One region of the Paenibacillus sp. URB8-2 genome, then DNA from elsewhere that is predicted to be linked to it. Evidence: riboswitches for the same ligand, from Rfam matches in the RefSeq annotation. Region 1 holds a riboswitch; each other region holds the start of a gene.

Region 1 (6,837 bases):
ACCTTGGCTGCACAAGAAACTCGGGGGGCTGGAGGCGCGCAAGCTGAGCGGACTGTGGATTCCACTCGGCTCTATAGTGCTGGTCGGCATCATCGCTTTCCTGTTTATCGGAACAAGCGTGCGAAACCTGCTGCCTCCGAACATCGGGATACGTCTGGAGAACATTAACTTCAAACAGCACAGCGTGCTGGAGCGTATAACTTTTTATAAGGATGCATTAAAAGTGGTTAAGGATCATCCGATCCTCGGTGCCGGAGGAGGAGGCTGGGCCGCGCTGTATGAGCACTACCAGAACAACCCTTATAGCAGCCGTCAGGTTCATAACTTCTTCCTGCAGTACCTGATTGAGGTCGGGATTTTCGGATTTATCGTGTTCATGAGTTTTATCTTTTATATTTTCTATAAATATATTCGCGGGTATGCAAAGAGGGATAAGGACGATTTCAGCAACGGTTTCTTTTATCTGATTATCGCCTTGTCTATTCTGATCCACAGCTTGTTGGACTTCAATATGAGCTATGCTTTCATGGGAATACTGGTCTTTATCGGTCTGGCCGGGACGGCGGCGGTCATGGACAGCAAGCCGCTGCGCCGGAACTGGAATACGGCGGGGCTGCGTCTTGGATATTTTACTGTGCTCGGAATCGGCACCGTATTTCTGCTGTTCATTTTGATCGGCTATATCGGATCGAGCAATGCCGCTGTGAAAGCCAAGAATCTGACTGCGGTCAGCCAGTCCTATGAAGAGCTGAAGGCGCCGCTGGTGAAAGCTTTGGATAAGCGCCCGGGCCATCCGGAGGCGGCGATGTATCTGTCCTCTATGGATCAGCAGGTGTTTAGCCAGACTCAAAACGGGCAGTACCTCGAAGAGTCCTTGCATGTGCTGACTCCCGCCCTCAAGAACGAGCCATACAACAAGCAATTACTGGCCCAGTTGGCAGCTTACTATGCCCTTAAAGGGCAAGGCGATCTTGATTTCGGGGTGTACCGTGACAATGCCGACAAGTTCGTCTGGGATATTGAATGGGCGGATGCCTTGATCAGCCGTGCTGTGATGATGGGAGCCCAGGCCCATACCCAAAAAGACAACGCCCGGGAGCAGGAGTATTTCAAGTCAGGGCTGGAGGCATACGCGAATGTTGTGGCCGGTGTTGAGCACTTGAAGACACTCCCTCCGGAGCAAATGCAGGGACGTCCGTTCTCCGTTACTCCGACCATCGCGCTTAATGCAGGAAAAATGCAGCTTATGTCAGGAGAACGCGAGGCAGCCAAGGCTACCTTGAAGCTTGGATTCAATGAAAATTATGCGGATCTAATAAATAGCGAAAACCTCTGGGAGATGGACTGGTACAGTGCTATAATCAGCCGTTCTTATGATCTGGGTCAGGCGGCATACGCACAAAAAGATGATATTAACAGGAAGGCAAACATGCAAGAGAAGTTCAAAATGGGGTTTCAAGCCTACAGTCAGGTTCTGGCGGATATGGAATATTTGAAGACTCTGTCTCCCGGAGAGCTGCAAGGACGGTCGCTTACTGTCCCTCCGGCTATAAGACTGAATGCGGGCAAAATTCAATTTATGTCCGGACAGCTGCAAACGGCCGCGGATACGCTGCAGCTTGGCCTGAACGAAGATTATACAGATGCAGCCAATCGTGAAACAGCTCGTTGGTACCTGGCTGTACTGAAGAAGAATAACATCGCCCAGGATCAGTCTCTGTATGACCGGCTGATTGCAGCCGATCCCGCGGAAGCGGCGAAGATTGATGAAATCGCGGCTTTGCAGCTTTAACTTGAAGACCGGCTAAGCGAGTTATACAATGCAAAGGACGCTCCGCAATTAGCGTGGGGGCGTTCTTTTTGGTGAAGGCTATGCGCGTCACTTTCGATAATCCATTCAGGTCAAAAGGTATCCCAAATTACCTATGCCGGAAACGATTGGCGGGATAATCCGGCGTTGGCAAAAGAGATGTTTGAGCTGTTTCCCATTATGCAGCAGCTTCATGAAATGCTTTACTACTTGAATGAAGCGCTGAGTTTAGAAGAGGCTGAGCCGATTCACAAAGATTTACAGGCTGTTCTGGAGCAAACGGAGTATCTCACGAATCTTGATCCAAGCTCGATTTTGGAACTTAACGTCCCTGCCCATCGGGCGATTGTTAATGATCTGCTTCTGCAGACAAGTGAACGGGTGCGTGCAAAAGCTACACCGCGGCATAATCAAAACCAAAAAGCAAAAACCAAAGTACGCAAGGGAAGCGACTTTATAGGCGCAAATTTAAGAGGAGCCGATCTTAGAGGGGCTAACTTAAGAGGCGCTCTGCTTATTGCAAGCGACCTGAGAGATGCTGACATGAGAGTAACTGATCTGATCGGCGCTGACTTTAGGGATGCCAACCTTAGCGGCGCCGATCTCACAGGAAGTATTTTTCTTACTCAAGCGCAAGTGAATTCGGCTAAGGGCGATATCCATACCAAACTGCCGCCTACTTTAAGCATTCCTGATCACTGGATTAAAAATGATAGCCAGAATTTATCGCATAATGGAGGATCATCTCGGTTTTGAGTCGATCAGGCCCAAATGGTACATTGAGGGAACCGACTGGGATATGGTATAGTTAAAAACAATGAAAACCGAATAAAAGACCGCAATTTCACTAGGGGCGTCATCCGACTGAGACGGAGCCGCGAGCTTCGGACCCTTGGAACCTGATCTGGATCATACCAGCGTAGGGAAGTGGAACCTGGAGCTTACTTAATCGAAGCCGTACAGACCTAGCGCTTGTACGGCGGATATTTTGAAGGCCCGTCCATTTCTCTAACGGAAATGGACGGGTCTTTATTCATCTTAAGGAGGGCTGACCGATTATCGAAGAACTTTTATCTCTCCGCCGCCTTTCTTTTTCGTTTCCGCAGCAGAAGCCCGTATTTTCGGAACTGTCGTTAACGCTCCGCAAGGGCGAATTCGTCAGCATCGTCGGCGCCAGCGGCTGCGGCAAAAGCACGCTGTTCAAAGTAATAGCCGGACTGCTGGAGCAAACGGCGGGAGAAATCGGGCTGCGTGGCTCCGACAGCGGCTCCGGGGGGAACCGGCTCGGCCTTACCGCCTACATGCCTCAGCAGGACCTCCTGCTGCCCTGGCGGACGGTGCTGGACAACTGCCTGCTGCCGTTGGAGATCAAAGGCCGGGCCAGTAAAGACAAAAAGTCTGTGGTACAGGACATGCTGAAGCGTTTCGGACTCGCCGGTTATGAGCTTGCTTATCCGCATGAGCTGTCCGGCGGGATGCGCCAGCGGGCCGCTTTTCTACGTACGCTGATGAGCGGCGGCGAGCTCATGCTGCTCGATGAGCCGTTCGGCGCGCTCGACGCCATGACCAAGCGGGACATGCACCGCTGGCTGCTGGAGCTATGGGGGGAGCTGGGGCGGACCGTTATGTTCATTACGCATGATCTGGAGGAAGCTATTCTGCTGAGTGACCGAATCTTTCTAATGCCGTCCTCCAGCGGCGGCTCCCTTCAGGAGATGAACATGGAGCTGCCGAGACCCCGGCGTCTGGAAATGAATTACGAGCCCGGCTTTGTCTCTTTGCGGGCCGAACTGGAGCGGAGGCTGTATGAAACGCGCGCCGTTTAAGGAAGGAATTCGCCGTTACGGCGCCTTTCTTCTCCTGCTGCTGTTGATACTCGCCGTGTGGGAAGCGGCTGTGCGCTCGGGACTCGTTCCGTCCTTTATCCTTCCCGCACCCTCCTCGATCTGGACCGCGCTCGTCCTAAACGCAGGACTGCTGCTCGGCACTCATTTGCCTGCCACTTTGGAGGAAGTGGCAATTGGATGCCTGCTGTCGGTGGCGGGCGGCATCCTGCTTGGAACCGGCATGCATCTGTCCCGAACGCTGGAAAAGGCACTCTATCCTTTTATTATCATCAGCCAGACGATTCCGCTGATCGCGCTCTCCCCCATTTTTATCATGTGGTTCGGCTATTCCCTTTGGAGCAAGGTCGCCGTCGTCTTCCTGACCGCGTTCTTCCCGGTCGTCGTGGGTGTCTACGACGGTCTCGGCAAAAGCGGCGGCGCCTACAAAGAGCTGCTGCTGACCATGGGCGCGAACCGTTCGCAACTGCTGTTCAAGATCGGAGTTCCGCTGGCGCTTCCTTCCTTTTTCTCGGGACTGAAGCTGTCGGTGGTGTACTGCGTGATCGGCGCGACCATCGGGGAATGGCTCGGAGGCACGCGCGGACTTGGTTATTACAGCCGCCGGATGGCGGGAAGCCTGCACAGCGCCGAAATGTTCGCCGCCATTGTTCTGCTCTCAGCACTCGGTATCGCGCTATTCCTGGCTGTCCGGCTGCTGGAGCATCAAATTCTTAAGAAAAGAGGTACATATTGATGAAAATTTTTACCCGTAGTAAAGCTTTACTGCTGCCCGTCTTATCGCTCCTTCTCTTGACAACCGCTTGCGGAGGCTCTTCGCCGTCCGGCGATTCCGCGGCTTCTGCCTCACCCTCGCAAGCCCCCATTGCATCGAGCAGCCCGGTTGCATCTGCACACAAGCTGACTCTTATGCTCGACTGGTATCCGAACGCCGTGCATTCTTTTTTGTATGCCGCACAGGAACAGGGTTATTTCACCAAGCAGGGACTCGATGTGGAAATTCAAATGCCGGCGGACACGAATGATGCGCTGAAGCTCGTCGCGGCAGGCAAAGTGGATCTTGCGCTAAGCTACCAGCCGCAGGTGCTGATGGCACGGGGAGAGAAAATTCCTGTAAAAGCGCTGGCTTCCATAGTCCGTCACCCGCTGACTCACCTGATGGTGCCTGCAGACAGTTCCGTACATACGCCTAAGGATTTGGCCGGCAAAAATGTGGGGTATTCTTCCATCCCGCTCTATGAAGCGATGGTCAAGACGATGGTCAAAGCCGACGGCGGTGATCCGGATAAGGTTAATTTTGTGGATGTGGGCTACGACTTGATCCCGGCTATTTCCACCGGACAGACCGACGCTATTATGGGTGCGTTCATCAACCATGAGCAGCTTATTTTGCAAAAAGAAGGCCACCCTGTCACCTCGATCGACCCGGCGAAATACGGTGTGCCCGACTATTCCGAGCTAGTGCTTGTTGCCAGCGACGAGGGAATCAGTCAGCATAAAGACGATTACAGCAAGTTTCTGGCGGCGATGCGGGAAGGTCAGGCGTATGTAAAAGAGCATCCTGACGAAGCGCTGTCTATCCTGCTGGCGCATGAGGACGGGACCGCTCCTCTGGACAAGGAAATTGAAACGCAGAGCCTTAAAGTGCTGCTGCCGCTGATGGACGCGGGCGATAAGCCCTTCGGGTATCAGGACCCGGAATCATGGGACAAAGTGCTGAAGTGGCTTGGAGACAACGGACTGCTGCCTGCGGGTATTACGGCCGGGGACGCTTTTGTGAATTTATAGGTTCATACTAATTTAGGGGGGAACTCAAATGTCTTTCATAACCAAGCTTCGGGAAAACAATCCACTCATCCACAACATCACCAACATCGTCGTCACCAACTTTACCGCCAACGGTCTGCTCGCTCTGGGAGCTTCGCCGTTTATGGCGGATTCGCATGAAGAAGTGGCGGATGTAGCTGCGATGTCCGGCGCCGTCCTGATCAACATCGGCACGCTTAACGAGCAAGCCATCAAGGCCATGCTGCTCGCCGGACAGTCGGCCAACAAGCACGGTGTACCGGTCGTTCTCGATCCAGTGGGAGCCGGCGCGACTGCGTACCGGACGGAAGTCACGCATCGTCTCGTTTCGGAAATGAAGATTACCGCGCTGCGGGGAAATGTCGCCGAGGTTGCCAACGTCATCGGAGAGAAATGGTCCATTAAAGGCGTGGACGCCGGAGCAGGCGACGGCGATCATGCCGCCGTGGCCATTAAAGCGGCGAAAAAGCTCGGATGCATCGTCATTGTTACCGGAAAAGAGGACATTATCACCGATGGAGAGAAAACGTATATCGCAGCCAATGGCCATCCTATTTTGACCAAAGTGACCGGAACCGGCTGCCTGCTCAGCTCCGTCGTCGCCGCTTTCCTGGCGGTTGCGGGGGACTCCCCTCTGGAAGCGGCGGCAGAAGCCCTCTCCTTCTACGGCGTCGCCGCCGAACTCGCAGCGGAGAAGACAGCTTCACACGGTCCGGGCAGCTTCCAGATTGAATTTCTGAACCAGTTGGCGCTTCTTACGCCGGACGAATACGGCAAGCTGTCGAGAATCCGTCAAGCGTAAACAGAACTATTCAGCAAGGGAGACGAAAAGATGAACGTATACAAAGCGTTAACGATCGCCGGCTCCGACAGTGGCGGAGGCGCGGGAATCCAGGCCGACCTCAAGACGTTCCAGGAACTGGGCGTCTACGGCATGTCCGCGCTGACTGCGGTGACGGCGCAGAATACGCTCGGGGTTCAGGGCGTGTATCCGCTCGAACCCGAGGCCGTGGCGCGGCAGCTCGATTCCGTCGGCGAGGATCTGGCCCCGGATGCGGTTAAGACCGGCATGCTGTTCAGCGGAGAGATCATAAGAACTGTAGCGGATAAGATCCGGCAGTACGGATGGAGCAATCTCGTTATCGATCCGGTGATGGTAGCCAAAGGCGGGTCATCGCTACTGTTGCGGGAAGCGGTTCAGTCCCTGATTCAGCATTTGCTCCCCCTCGCCCTGGTAACCACACCGAATATTCCGGAAGCGGAAATTATCGCTGACCTGAGCATTGCAAGCCTCGAAGACTGCGAGGAAGCAGCCAAAAGGATCGCGCAGATGGGTTCGCGCTACGTCGTTATTAAAGGCGGTCACGGAAGCGGAAA
Region 2 (6,837 bases), 580 kb from region 1:
ACTTACGATTTCGCTCGTCTGATGGAAGGAGCAACCGAACTGAAGTGTTCTGAGTTCGCTGATGAAGTGATCAAACACATGTAGGGAGGACAATCACATTGGCCATCAAACGTTACAAGATTACAGTCGTGGGCGCCGGCATGACCGGCGCCAACACGGCGCTAATGCTTGCTCAGAATGAATTGGGTAATGTGGTTCTGCTTGATATTCCCCAGCTTGAAAATCCGACCAAAGGCAAGGCGCTTGATATGCTGGAAGCGGGTCCGGTCATCAGATTTGACAGTCAGATTCTCGGCACAGCGAATTATGATGACGCCGCAGATTCGGATATCGTCATTATTACGGCCGGTGTGGCCCGCAAGCCGGGCATGAGCCGTGACGATCTAGTCAATACCAATGCCGGCATCATCAAATCGGTATGCGAAAATATCAAACGCGTTGCTCCGGAGTCCATCGTCATCATCCTCAGCAATCCGGTTGACGCCATGACTTATGTGGCCTACCATGCGCTTGGCTTTCCGAAGAACCGCGTAATCGGCCAATCCGGCGTGCTGGATACGGCAAGGTACTGCACCTTCATCGCCCAGGAACTCAATGTCTCGTTTGAAGATGTGCGCGGCGTCGTACTCGGAGGACACGGCGACGACATGGTTCCGCTCGTACGTTATTCCAGCGTCGGCGGGATTCCGATTGAAACGTTGATTCCGGCGGACCGAATCAAAGCGATTGTGGAGCGTACCCGCCACGGCGGCGGAGAGATTGTTGAACTCCTTGGAAACGGCAGCGCTTATTATGCGCCGGCGGCTTCTCTGGTTCAGATGACCGAAGCTATTCTGAAGGACAAGAAACGGATTCTGCCCGTCATTGCCTATTTGGAAGGCGAATACGGCTACAGCAATGTGTTCATGGGTGTTCCGACGCTGCTCGGCGCCGGGGGAATTGAGAAAGTGTTTGAACTGGACCTGACAAGCGAGGAAAAAGCGGCTCTGGATAAATCGGCGGAGTCTGTAAGAAATGTAACGGCGGTAGTGAATGTGTGATTAATTGACAAAAGTATGAACGGTATCCCCATTTTATTTTCGATAAAATGGGGATTTTCTTTTGAGAAGCGGCGGCAATTGGTTATAATATTTACGAATGTAACTTATATCATAGATTTATCGGGAGGAATGCGCTATGGATTGGCATGTTTTGATGTTTTTACATATGATCGGCATGCTGGCATTGGGGTTCTATCTGGTGCTGCCTTTCATTCTCGGTCGGATGGAGAAGCTTTCTCCCGCAGCCAAGGAGGGAACGCTGAGCGCAATCAGCGGATTTAACCGTTTCGCCCAGTATGGACTTGTGATCCAACTGCTCACCGGCGGTTACATGATGACTAAAGACGAATATTCGGTGCCGTGGATGATTATCGTTGCGCTGCTGCTGCTCGCGATGTTTGCCTTGGGCGGCATTATGAGCAAGCCGCTGCGTTTGGCGGCAGCAGGCATGAAGCAGAGCCGCGACGTCTCCAGTGAAATCGGCAAAATCCGCACACTGAGCGCGCTGCTGGCAGTATGCTTGCTGGCTACACTATTCTTTATGGTATTTAATGAGATTATTTAAGCCGTACACACGGCTGTCCCATCTTCAACCGCCTCCGCCGGAGGCGGGTTTTTTGTAAATATAAGCATGTATAAGCCGGGGGCTTAACATTTTGACATATATTTCTACGAGAAACGTACTTGCGTCTTATAAAGACGCCGTCAGGCGTTTCTTCTTGCTTGCGGCATTCAGCATCGGGGTTCTCCGCAGAACATCTGAGCAAAAAGCTGACCGCTCTTTGCTATCCTTGCTCCTGTTTGAGCTTCCGGCAATTGGTTAATTTAAATATCGTAAGAGGGAACGAATAATTGCACATCCCTAAGACATCCTAAGGAAAGTCTGAGCTTTTACAAACTTTCGAGAGGAGAATGAAAGATGAGCGATAGCAGTCAACAAACCCAGAAGACATTGCCACCGCAGCATCAGGATCGTCAACCCGGATTGGAATCGGAAATGACACCGCGGCCTAAATATGAACCGGCGACATACAAAGCGGCAGGCAAGCTGCTTGGCAAAGCGGCCTTGATTACAGGCGGAGACAGCGGTATCGGCCGCGCGGTTGCGGTGGCTTTTGCCAAGGAAGGGGCCGATGTGGTCATTTCCTATCTGAACGAGCACACCGACGCGGAGGAAACGAAGCGCCAGGTCGAGCAGGAAGGACGCAAATGCGTTCTCGTCTCCGGCGATATTGGTGTTGAAGTCTTCTGCCAGGACCTCATCAACAAATCGGTGGAGGGTCTGGGCAAGCTGGACATCCTGATCAACAATGCGGCGGAGCAGCATCCGCAGGAGAAGATCGAGAATATCACTTCCGAGCAGCTTGAGCGGACGTTCCGCACGAATATTTTCTCTATGTTTTATTTGACGAAAGCGGCAATGCCTCATTTGAAAAAAGGCTCTACCATCGTCAATACGACTTCGATTACGGCGTACAGAGGAAACCCTCAGCTGCTGGACTATTCGTCCACCAAAGGGGCTATTCTCGCCTTCACCCGTTCGCTGGCCATGAATCTGGCCGAACAAGGCATTCGCGTCAACGCGGTCGCGCCGGGTCCGATCTGGACGCCACTCATTCCGTCCACCTTTGACGAGAAAAAGGTCAGTGAGTTCGGAGCCACCCAGCCGATGAAGCGACCGGGCCAACCGGAAGAGCTGGCTCCGGCTTATGTCTATCTGGCTTCCGACGATTCGACGTATGTGACCGGCCAGGTTATGCATGTCAATGGCGGCGAAATCGTGAACGGTTAACCGTTTACGCCTTGAAATCAACCGCGTCAGCGGTATAGTACAAAGCCTCCGGTTCGCTAGTGCGACCGGGGGCTTTTTTTCACGCAAGGGGTATGATGAGAAGGAAGAATATGCTATGCTGTAGAAGATTCATAACCGCATAGAGATTGACACTAGGGGTGCCGCAAGGCTGAGACGAACGTGATTGTTCGGACCCTTTGAACCTGATCTGGTTTGTACCAGCGTAGGGAAGTGGAGAGTGAATATCTGCATCCGGACCTCATCAAGGTTCGATCCTATCTGCAGTTTCCGGCCGCCTTCCTTCGAGAGGGCGGCTTTTTTGGTGTGATCAAAGAAACACAGGAGGAGAGCATGGCAATTCACCCAACAAAAGATTCCGTTTCACGGTGGTCCACAGCTGTGGACGTCAGGGAAACCGATCCCGAGATACATCTCATTTCCGGCGGCGGGACGCTGTTAGACAACTTTGTGACCATCGCCGAGGCTGTCCATTCATTGGTGAATTATATCCATTTGCGCGAGAAATCGTGTACCGCGAATGAGCTGTTCGAAACAGTGAAGGAGATGTCCCGCCGTGGTGTACCGCTTGGCAAAATAGTCGTGAACGACCGTCTGGATGTCGCGCTGGCTTCCGGCGCCGGCGGCGTCCAGCTTGCGGGGCACAGCCTTCCTCCCGCCATCGCCCGGCCAATCGCCCCGGAGCTGCGCATTGGCCGCTCCGTCCATTCCGCGGCGGAAGCGGCCGCAGCCGCGGATGAAGGGGCGGACTACTGCCTCTATGGGCATGTGTACGCCTCGGCCAGCAAACCGGGTCTGCCCGGCCGGGGCCTAAGCGGACTCGCTGATACCGTCCGGGCTTGCCCGGTTCCGGTCATCGCGATCGGCGGCATTGAGCCGGGAAACGCGGGGCAGGTCATCCGCAGCGGCGCTGCAGGTATTGCCGTGTTGTCGGGCATCTGCGGCGCAGCCGATCCGGTGGCTGCGGCAATGGCTTACCGCTCCGCGGTCCGAGCGGCCCGGCTTGAAAGGAGGTGAAGGCAATGAATCTGTATATCAACGGAAACGAGACCAGGCTTGATGAAGCTTGCGGTACGCTTGCGGATCTGCTGAGCCGCCCCGAATGGAAGGAACGGCGGATGATCGTTGAACTGAACGGCGTGATCGTGGGCAAGGAAGATTACGGGCATGTCACGCTTGCCGAAGGGGACCGTGTCGAGCTTGTGCATTTTGTGGGAGGAGGCTGAGGCGAAAGATGAATTCCGCCGGGCAGGACAGATACAGCAGGCAGGAGCGATTTTATGGAATCGGATCCGAAGGCCAGAAGAAGCTTGCGGAAGCGAAGGTGCTGATCATAGGCGCAGGCGCGCTTGGCTCCGCATGCGCGGAGACGATGGTGCGGTCGGGCGTCGGCAGGGTGACCCTTATCGACCGGGATTATGTGGAATGGAGCAACCTGCAGCGTCAAAATCTCTACAGTGAGCAGGATGCGGCCGAGAGGATGCCCAAGGCGGTAGCGGCTGCGCGCAGGCTTCGCAGCGTCAACTCTTCTGTAGAGGTGGAAGGGATCGTTGCGGATATTACAGCCGATGAAATCGGCCTCTATACCCGGGACGTAGACCTTATTCTGGATGCGGCGGACAATTTCGAGGTAAGGATGATTGTGAACGATATTGCCGTGAGGAATGGCATTCCCTGGATCTATGGAGCCTGTACCGGTAGCTACGGGATTTCAATGACGATTGTGCCCGGACAGAGCGCCTGCCTTCACTGTCTGCTGGATGGGCTTCCAACTGGAGGGGATACCTGCGATACGACGGGCATTATCGGTCCCGCCGTACAAATGACAGCCGCCTATCAGACAGCCGAGGCGCTGAAATGGCTGTCGGGGAACGTGAGCGCGCTGCGCGGAACGCTGGTCTCCTTCGATCTGTGGACCAACCGCCACTCGTCGATGGATACGTCCAGGCTGAAGCGCGCGGATTGTCCATCCTGCGGCTCCAACCGCACCTATCCGTATTTATCGCCGGGGAGCCATTCCAGAACGACAGTGCTCTGCGGGCGGGATACGGTGCAGATTCGCCCGGCAAGTCCGGCAAGACTGGACTTGGAGGAGTGGGAGCGGCGGCTTTCCGCTCACGGCCGGGCGGAGCGTAATCCCTATATGCTGTCTTTGACGCTGGAGAAGCACCGCCTGGCGGTCTTTCCCGATGGACGGGTGCTCATTCACGGAACGGGAGATCCCGCCGAAGCCCGTTCGCTCTATCACCGTTATTTTGGCTGACCGCTCAATATTATGAATAGGGAGGATTAAAGATTATGAAGGATGCTTTACATATCGGGGGCAAGGCCCTGTCCAGCCGGCTGTTCATCGGAACCGGCAAATACAGCCGCAATACGCTTATTCCGGAGGTGGTCGAAGCTTCCGGCTCCGAAGTAATCACGGTAGCTCTTCGGAGAGTCGATCCCTCGTCGCGGGAGGAGAATGTTCTGAATCATATTCCGCCGCACATGACTCTGCTGCCCAATACTTCCGGCGCGCGGACCGCGGAAGAAGCCGTGCGCATCGCCCGGCTGGCCAGAGCGGCGGGAATGGGGAACTGGGTCAAGATTGAAGTCATTAACGATCAGCGGTATTTGCTTCCGGACAACCTGGAGACGATCCGCGCCACGGAAATTCTGGCTGCCGAAGGCTTTGTCGTCCTTCCCTACATGAGCCCGGACCTGTCTGCTGCGCTCCGTCTGAGAGACGCAGGGGCGGCGGCGGTGATGCCGCTGGGAGCGCCCATCGGAAGCAACCGGGGCCTCCGGACGAAAGAACTGATCGGCATCCTGATTGAAGAGACCGGCTTGCCGATTATTGTGGATGCCGGGATCGGGCGGCCGTCGGAGGCGGCAGAAGCGATGGAGATGGGCGCGGCAGCCGTGCTGCTGAATACGGCGATTGCCACCGCCCGCGATCCGCTGGGCATGGCAGAAGCCTTCCGCGGGGCGGTTGCCGCCGGACGGCAGGCCTATCTGGCCGGGCTGGGAGCGGTTCGGCAGGAGGCGGAGGCCTCTTCGCCTTTGACCGGTTTTTTGAGCGTATAGAAAGGGGACAGATCAATGAGTTTCTATGAATCGCTGATGACCCTGGAGCGTTTACCCTTTAAGGAGTTGTGGAAGGGGTATGGGGCGGAGGATGTAAGGCGGGCGCTGGCCAAGGAGAAGCTGGACGAGGAAGATCTGCTTGCCCTGCTGTCACCTGCCGCTGGACCGCATTTGGAGGAAATGGCTCAGAAGGCGCAGCGTATCACCCGTTCTCATTTCGGCCATGTCGTGCAGCTGTTTACGCCGATGTATGTAGCCGATTATTGCGTCAATCACTGTACGTACTGCAGCTTCAGCTCCATCTACGACTTTCCGCGCAAAAAACTGACGCTCGAAGAAGTCGAAAAGGAAGCGGCGGCGATTGCCTCTACCGGTCTTCGCCATATCCTGCTGCTGACGGGAGAATCGCGCCGGGATTCGCCGGTCGGTTACGTTAAAGATTGCGTGAAGGTTCTCCGCAAGTATTTCTCCTCCATTAGCATCGAGGTCAATCCGCTATCCGCGGAGGAATACCAAGAGCTGGCCCATGCGGGTGTGGACGGATTGACCCTGTTCCAGGAGGTATACGACCGGGAGACATACGCCAAGCTTCACGTCAAAGGACCGAAGCGGAACTTCCGCGCCCGTCTTGACGCTCCGGAGCGCGGCTGCCAGGCGGGCTTCCGCTCAGTCAACATTGGCGCCCTGCTCGGCTTGCACGACTGGCGGCAGGAAGCCTTCATGGCCGCGATGCATGCGCGGTATCTTCAGGACCGTTATCCCAGCTGCGAAATCAGCCTGTCTCCCCCGAGGTTCCGCCCTTATCTGGGCAGCTTCAACCCCGAATCGGACGTAACCGACCGGGCGCTGGTGCAAATCATCCTGGCGTATCGGCTGTTCCTGCCCCGTTCCGGCATTACCTTGTCCACAAGAGAACCC
Region 3 (6,837 bases), 2.3 Mb from region 1:
TTCTTCCACGGCCCGCTCTCCCGTCTGCAGCCAGCGGACCGCATAACCGCGGTCCCGCAGGTCCCTGGCGACAGGGCCGGCGATTTGCGGATCGTCCTCGATATACAGCAAAGTGCCGCTCATAACAACAGTTCCTCCTTCATTTCACGTTGTGGCGCTTTACACAAGAAGAAACGGCTGCGCCCTCCGATGCAGGATGGCAACCGTTTCTTTTCATCGTAACCTATGTACAGGTTGGAATGGTAAAAAAGTTGGATCTCGGGCAAGCTAGATCTCAAAAAGCCGGGGCGGCGGCTCAAACTCCGGTCTGCCAAAAAAGTAACCTTGAGCCAATTCGATGCCGTTATCCAGGCAAAATTGAAATTCCTCTCGCCGCTCTATGCCTTCGGCCAGCACCTTGCCTCCGAAACGGCCCGCTTTTTCGACAACTTCCTTAATGCTGGTTTGTTTATGGGGCTCCTGATCGCACATGCTGATTAGCCCGCGGTCAATTTTCACATAATCCGGCTGAAGCCGCGACATGACCTCAAGCGTTGCATAGCCCGAACCGACATCATCCAGCGCAACATGCACGCCATGCTCGCGGTATTCCGAGAAAATAGTTGCAAGATGGTCGATATCGCGGATTTTCTCCGTCTCCACCACCTCAAACACGAAGTCTTCCGGACGAAGACCCTTCTGTTGAATCGTTTGAAACGTATGTGTAAGACAATATTTGGGATTATATATGGAGGAGGGGAGAAAGTTGACAAACCGTTTGATTCCTTCAGGCAAATGCCGGGCGCTGGATTCGATGGCGGATATGCGGGCCGCCCGGTCCAGAAAGGAGTGGAGCCCGCTCCGCCTCGCAACTTCAAAAAGGGTTTGAGGCTGAAACTCCGGTCCATGCGGCAGCGGGCGCAGCAGAAACTCAAATCCGATGATCTGTTCGGTGGAGTCGACGATCGGCTGCATGTAACTGCAAAACTCTTTATTGGTGATGATGTCGACGAGAGTATGATTGGAAACGCGGGCTTTTAACTGGGTGAGGGGTACCCAACGCTCAAAAAGACCCGAGATCGCCGCCCCCGTTACGCACACCGCAATCTGCTCCATTTCTTCCGACTCTTCCAGCAGCTTCATGATGGCCTTTAGCTGCTCACGGGAATCATACGGAATTTCATAGCCTGTCTTAAAAGCGTCAAGGGCATATCCGGCCGCTTGAATGGCGGAGGCAAGAGCGGGTGATGCGCGCCGAATTTTTACGATTCCTTCATCTTCAATGGGAGCTAAGGGTAAGCAATCACTGCACTGCATGGATATCCTCCTTATGACCTATATTAATACCAACACTTGTGGTCATTATAGCATCTTTCGCCCAGAAAAAGGGAAACCATGGAAAAAAGCGTCCCCTTTCGGGACGCTTTTCAATCATGACTGCTATTTAAAAACAAGGTTTAACTTACTTGCCCGCGGACGCCGTCTGCTTTTCCCAAACCTCGGGTTTCCGGTCTTTTCCGGTATATTCGATACGCGTCGGCGAAAGCTCCAGAATGACGTAATCCGGATCATCCGGTCCCTTGAACCAACGCTCCAAATCTTTGTTCCATATTTTCTCGCGCAGGCTGCCGTCTTTGGTAACGGACGCCTGCGCTTCAATCTCAAGGATATCCTTGCTGCCTCCCGCCTCATAGCCCAGCAGCAGAAACACATTCGGGTTATTTTGCAGTTCTTCCACTTTATGCGTCTTGCGGTCTGTGGCCAAATAGAGGTTAAGCCCCTCATGAAAGACGGCCATATAACGAACCTTCGGCTTGCTGCCGGCTTCAATTGTGGCGAAAGAACCGAATTTGTTGTCATCCAGCGCCTTGATTATACGTTGTTCCAATTCTTTGTTGTCCATGAACATCCCAATCTCCTTTCTATTCAAGCCAAGAGATACATAAGCTCAGCGGGTCGATACAATATAATGTACCCTGACTCGGCGGAATGAATCCTAAATGGAAGGGATTGACTCCGGGGGGCGCGCCTCCTTTTTCAAGGCAATGCAGACGGTGTAAATACTATTGTCGATTACCCTCAAAGTCAGGAGGACTACCATGAACCAACTCTTGGATGATCCCATTCTACATACCGCGCTCCTGCAGTTTATTTTTCCCTTCTCCATTAAGCAGGGGCAAGGACCGGAGCTTGAGGCGCGGCTTAAGCGGGACGGATTCACCCCGTTTTTTCTGAATCATAAAGAACTGCAGGACGATTATTACGGAGAAGGCTACTGTGTCTCGCATGAGAACATGGAGCGTTCCTATATGCCGTTCGCCGCCCATGTGCTGTTTCCGCGCGGAGAGGATAAAGATTCGTTTCGCCGCTATTCCCGGGTGAACGGCCTGAATTGCCGGATGGAAATGCCGCAGGGCTCCGTTTCCTTTCAGGTGCTCTCGACGGATGTGTTCATTTGTCCGTTTCAGCTCGGTTTTATTACTATCCGGACGGCGATCGATGAAGAGAGGCTTCCACTTAGTTTCGCGCTGGAATTCGCCGACCGGTTCCGCTCGCTGGAAAATGTATCGGAAGCGGACGAGGCGGCGCGTATTTACTGTGAGGACAGAATGTTCAAGCAGATGGAAGATTTCGTGTTCAGAAATCTGTTGAATGGCCTGGAGACTTTCCTCGACCAGTCGGATTTGAACTCGGCTTACTTCGAAACGCTGCCTTTTTTCGTGGATGAGCGCATGATGGTTCAGGCCTTCTACGGGGTAGAGGAAGGGGAGGAAATCGACTACAGAACATGCTACCGCGCTTCCCAGCTCGACGGAATGAACCCGGACGGCCGTCCTTACATGAGCGCAAGCAGCGAAGAATATATCGGGGAGTACTGCCGGAGGCATAGGTACGACCGCTGGGGTCCGGGCACTTATTATATGACGAACGAGCAGACCTTCTGCTGCCTGAGCCGCAGCAATTCCGAAACCGCCGTGAAGCTCGCGGGTCAGATGTACGGCGAATACTATTACGGCCTGCTGCTCAGCCTGTTTCACAAGATCGTGCTGCTGAAGTTGTCCAATGTGCACTCGCGGCTGCGGATCGAGCATGATTATGAAGAAATCGAGGATTTGATCTACTATATCAACAAGTTCTCCGCCAAATTTTATTTTCTTGAACTGATCTCGCAGACACAGGGCCGTGAAATCTTCTTTCAATTGCGCAAAGTGTACGGCAATGATGAATTATTCGTGGAAGTAAAGCAGACGCTGGCCGACCTGTTCCAGTATCAGGAGACCTTCCAGGCCAAGCGCCGCGACAATCTGCTGATGATTCTGACGGTATTCACGGTTGTAAGCGGAATTTACGGGATGAACCAGGTAATCGAGGATCTGAAGGGAAACATCGACTGGAGCAAAATACTGCAGTATTCCGTATTCGAATACATCGCTCTGTTTCTGACCTTCTGCGGCATAATTGTCAGCGCCGTTCTGACGGTGCGCGAACTGTGGAGCGGGATTAAAGGCCGCCGCCGCAAGAAACTCGAATAACCGGCAGGCTGGACAACCCCGGAACCTTGCGTCTATAATTACACCGTAAGCAGCAAGAATACCCGAAACTTCATAGAACCAGGGGTGCTGGAATTACGGCCGGCTGAGAGTGTATCCCGCAAGATACTGACCCTTATACCTGATCTGGATAATGCCAGCGTAGGAAAGGCCTAAGCGTGTGGTCTTCCAGGACCGCCGCAGTCATGCGTTCCTTCGCGTCCCTGATGTTCAGGGGCGCTTTTTTGGCATTATTTCTTGGCACTGAGGGGGGTGCGCAGATTTCCGGGTCCGCAGGGCGTTCCCGCGATTTTGGGGATGAGCTTTCATGAAGACGGGAATATCCGCCGCTTCAGGGATATCCGGGGCGGCAATACAAAGGAGAGATTATATAAATGGGAGTCAAAAAATGGTTATCACTGTGCCTGGCCTGCCTGTTCATCTTCGCTGCGGCGGGATGCGGCAGCAATAATTCGGGAGGGAACGCGGGCGGTGCTCAGGGAACCTCTGCTTCCGCTTCGCCGGAGGCATCCGCTTCCGCCCAAAGTTCGCCAAAAGCGGCAGTACCGGTAAAGGTCGCGCTCGACTGGACGCCGAACACGAATCACACCGGACTGTATGTCGCCAAAGAGCTCGGCTATTACGCAGAGGAAGGCCTTAACGTGGACATTGTACAGCCGGGAGCGGCAGGCGCGGATACGATGGTTACTTCGGGAGAAGCCGCTTTTGGCGTCGGCGCGCAGGACAGCCTGACGCTGGCACGCATTCAGGGCGTTCCGCTCGTGTCCATCGCGGCAATTATCCAGCATAACACATCCGGCTTCGCGGCTCCGGTCGACCGGGGCATCAAATCGCCGAAGAACTTCGAAGGAAAAACTTACGGCGGCTGGGGATCGCCGGTGGAAGAGGCTTCCATGAAGGCCATTATGGACCCGGTGGGCGGCGACGTGAAGAAGGTCAAACAGGTCACGATCGGCGAAGCCGATTATTTTACAGCCGTCAAACGGGATATTGACTTTGCCTGGATTTTCTACGCCTGGACCGGTATTGAAGCGAAGCTGCGCGGCGAGCCGCTGGATATGCTGTATTTGAAGGATTACGCTCCGCAGCTCGACTATTACACGCCGGTGCTGACGACGAGCGAGAAGGAAATCGCCGAGAATCCCGAGGTGGTAAAAGCCTTTTTGAAGGCGACGTCCAAGGGCTACCAATACGCGATCGACCATCCAAAAGAGGCTGCCGATATCCTGATCAAGGCGGTTCCCGATCTGGACGCGAAGCTCGTTCAGGCCAGCCAGGAATGGCTCAGCCCGAAATACAAGGACGACGCCGCTCAGTGGGGCGAGCAGAAGCCCGAAGTATGGAAAAACTACGCCGACTGGATGTACGGGCTGAAGCTGCTGGACAAACCGCTTGAAGCCGACAAAGCGTTCACGAACGAATTTTTGCCGGACGGGCAGTAAGTTTAATAGAATTAAAATCTTGATTCACGGGGTTCACAATTAACGGTATGAAAGTATTATGGTCATGAAAGTATCAACGACATGAAAGGATGATAGTGAATGGCAAGTACGCTGCTGAGCATTCAGGTGATTCCGAAGACGCCGGGAGGCGAAGACGTAATTTCTTATGTGGACAAGGCGATTGAAGTCATTCAGCGTTCCGGTGTGAAGCATCAGGTGAACGCGCTGGAGACGACGATGGAAGGCGAGCTCTCCGACCTGCTGGAAATTGTCAGGGAGATGCAGGAGGCGTTGATCGAAGCGGGCTGCCCCAGCGTCATCTCGCAGGTCAAGATCGCCCATAACCCGGGCGGAATCAGCATGGACAAACTGACGGAGAAATACCGCCCGTGATTTCCAGGTGGAAACAAATCTGGCCGCCCCTTGTGGCGGTCCTCTTGTTTTTGGCGCTGTGGCAGGTGTCGGTCTCCTGGTTCCATGTGGAAAAATGGATGCTGCCCGCTCCCTCCGACATTTGGCGGGAAGGCATGGCCAGCGCTTCATCCCTTAAAGGGCATACGCTGGCAACGCTGCGGCTGACGCTGATTGGCTTTCCGCTCGGCGTGGCCGTAGGGATTGCCGCCGCCGTACTGCTGCATATTGTCCCCTGGTCGGCGCGCGCGCTGTACCCGCTGCTGATCTTAAGCCAGAACGTGCCGATTATTGCGCTCGGTCCGCTGCTTGTGATCTGGTTCGGCTTCGGCCAGCTGCCGAAGATTATTCTCATTACGCTTGTGTGCTTCTTCCCCGTGGCGGTCGCGGGCCTGGGCGGACTCGCCCAGACCGACCGCATGATGCTTCAATTTATGAAGATGGCGGGCGCCTCAAGGCGGCAGATCTTCTCCAAGCTGGAGCTACCACATGCGCTGCCCTCCCTGTTCTCCGGCATCAAAATATCCGCCGCCTACGCCGTGACGGGCGCCGTGGTGGCGGAGCTGATTGGAGGGAACCAGGGACTCGGCTACTATATGCAGATACAGAAATCGGCGTTTCGCACGGACCGGATGTTCGCCGCCATAATTCTGAGCGTGCTGCTGAGCCTGCTGCTGTTCGCCGCCGTTGTTCTGATGGAGAAATGGCTGGTCCGCTGGAAGCCGCGGCGGGACGCACAATAACGGGCGCAAGGAAAGAATATGCAGAAAGGGGCGCTAATAAGTGACGAACAAGACCGTTCCGCCATCAAGCGGAGAACCGGTAAAAGAGGAGAGGCCGGCCGCCGCTTCGCCGGATTCGGGCACCGAAGCTCCCGCGCTGGAGGTCTCCGGCATCTCCAAATCCTTCTCCCAGCGCGGGCGTAGCATCCCGGTGCTGGAGCAGGTGTCGCTTACGGTGAAGCCGGATGAGTTCGTATCCATCATCGGCCCGTCGGGCTGCGGCAAGAGCACGCTCTTCCACATCATCGGCGGACTGGTCAAGCCGGATGCGGGCGCCGTGCGGATGAACGGCGCTACGGTTACCGGGCAGCGGGGCAGCGTCAGCTACATGCCGCAGCAGCCGGCGCTATTTCCTTGGCGCAGCATCGAGGATAACGTGATTCTTGCCCGCGAGCTGAAGGGCGCGGCGCGAAGCGAAGCCCGCGAGGAAGCCCGGCGATGGCTCGCGAAGGTTGGACTCGGCGGATTCGAGAAGGCGTATCCGCACATGCTGTCCGGCGGCATGCAGCAGCGCGCCGCCTTCCTGCGCGCGCTGCTGGCGCCCCAGGAGCTGATGCTCCTGGACGAGCCGTTCAGCGCGCTCGACGCCCTCACCCGCAGCGAGATGCAGCGCTGGCTGCTGGAGCTGTGGGAGGAGAACCGCCGCTCCGTGCTGTTCATCACGCATAGCAT

Evidence for each region. Region 1 has a riboswitch for thiamine pyrophosphate ahead of PUR_RS12540 (ABC transporter ATP-binding protein). Riboswitches for the same ligand answer to the same signal wherever they lie in the genome.
Region 2: linked by a shared signal. The riboswitch ahead of PUR_RS09765 (thiamine phosphate synthase) and the one ahead of PUR_RS12540 (ABC transporter ATP-binding protein) in region 1 are both predicted to bind thiamine pyrophosphate.
Region 3: linked by a shared signal. The riboswitch ahead of PUR_RS01920 (ABC transporter substrate-binding protein) and the one ahead of PUR_RS12540 (ABC transporter ATP-binding protein) in region 1 are both predicted to bind thiamine pyrophosphate.

The regions. Positions count from the first base shown of each region.
Region 1 is NZ_AP023239.1:2,728,608-2,735,444, reverse strand. Features, by position in the region: gene PUR_RS12550 (O-antigen ligase family protein) at 1-1,792, shown strand, start outside; partial or broken gene PUR_RS12545 (pentapeptide repeat-containing protein) at 1,868-2,566, shown strand; TPP riboswitch at 2,650-2,753, shown strand; gene PUR_RS12540 (ABC transporter ATP-binding protein) at 2,866-3,636, shown strand; gene PUR_RS12535 (ABC transporter permease) at 3,617-4,390, shown strand; gene PUR_RS12530 (ABC transporter substrate-binding protein) at 4,390-5,442, shown strand; gene thiM (hydroxyethylthiazole kinase) at 5,471-6,262, shown strand; gene thiD (bifunctional hydroxymethylpyrimidine kinase/phosphomethylpyrimidine kinase) at 6,293-6,837, shown strand, end outside.
Region 2 is NZ_AP023239.1:2,148,274-2,155,110, forward strand. Features, by position in the region: gene icd (NADP-dependent isocitrate dehydrogenase) at 1-84, shown strand, start outside; gene mdh (malate dehydrogenase) at 99-1,040, shown strand; gene PUR_RS09755 (hypothetical protein) at 1,177-1,605, shown strand; gene PUR_RS09760 (SDR family oxidoreductase) at 1,960-2,832, shown strand; TPP riboswitch at 2,977-3,079, shown strand; gene PUR_RS09765 (thiamine phosphate synthase) at 3,184-3,867, shown strand; gene thiS (sulfur carrier protein ThiS) at 3,873-4,076, shown strand; gene PUR_RS09775 (ThiF family adenylyltransferase) at 4,085-5,113, shown strand; gene PUR_RS09780 (thiazole synthase) at 5,149-5,919, shown strand; gene thiH (2-iminoacetate synthase ThiH) at 5,935-6,837, shown strand, end outside.
Region 3 is NZ_AP023239.1:403,377-410,213, reverse strand. Features, by position in the region: gene PUR_RS01940 (response regulator transcription factor) at 1-123, opposite strand, end outside; gene PUR_RS01935 (EAL domain-containing protein) at 268-1,296, opposite strand; gene PUR_RS01930 (pyridoxamine 5'-phosphate oxidase family protein) at 1,442-1,882, opposite strand; gene PUR_RS01925 (hypothetical protein) at 2,079-3,512, shown strand; TPP riboswitch at 3,583-3,695, shown strand; gene PUR_RS01920 (ABC transporter substrate-binding protein) at 3,905-4,972, shown strand; gene PUR_RS01915 (MTH1187 family thiamine-binding protein) at 5,072-5,365, shown strand; gene PUR_RS01910 (ABC transporter permease) at 5,362-6,126, shown strand; gene PUR_RS01905 (ABC transporter ATP-binding protein) at 6,167-6,837, shown strand, end outside.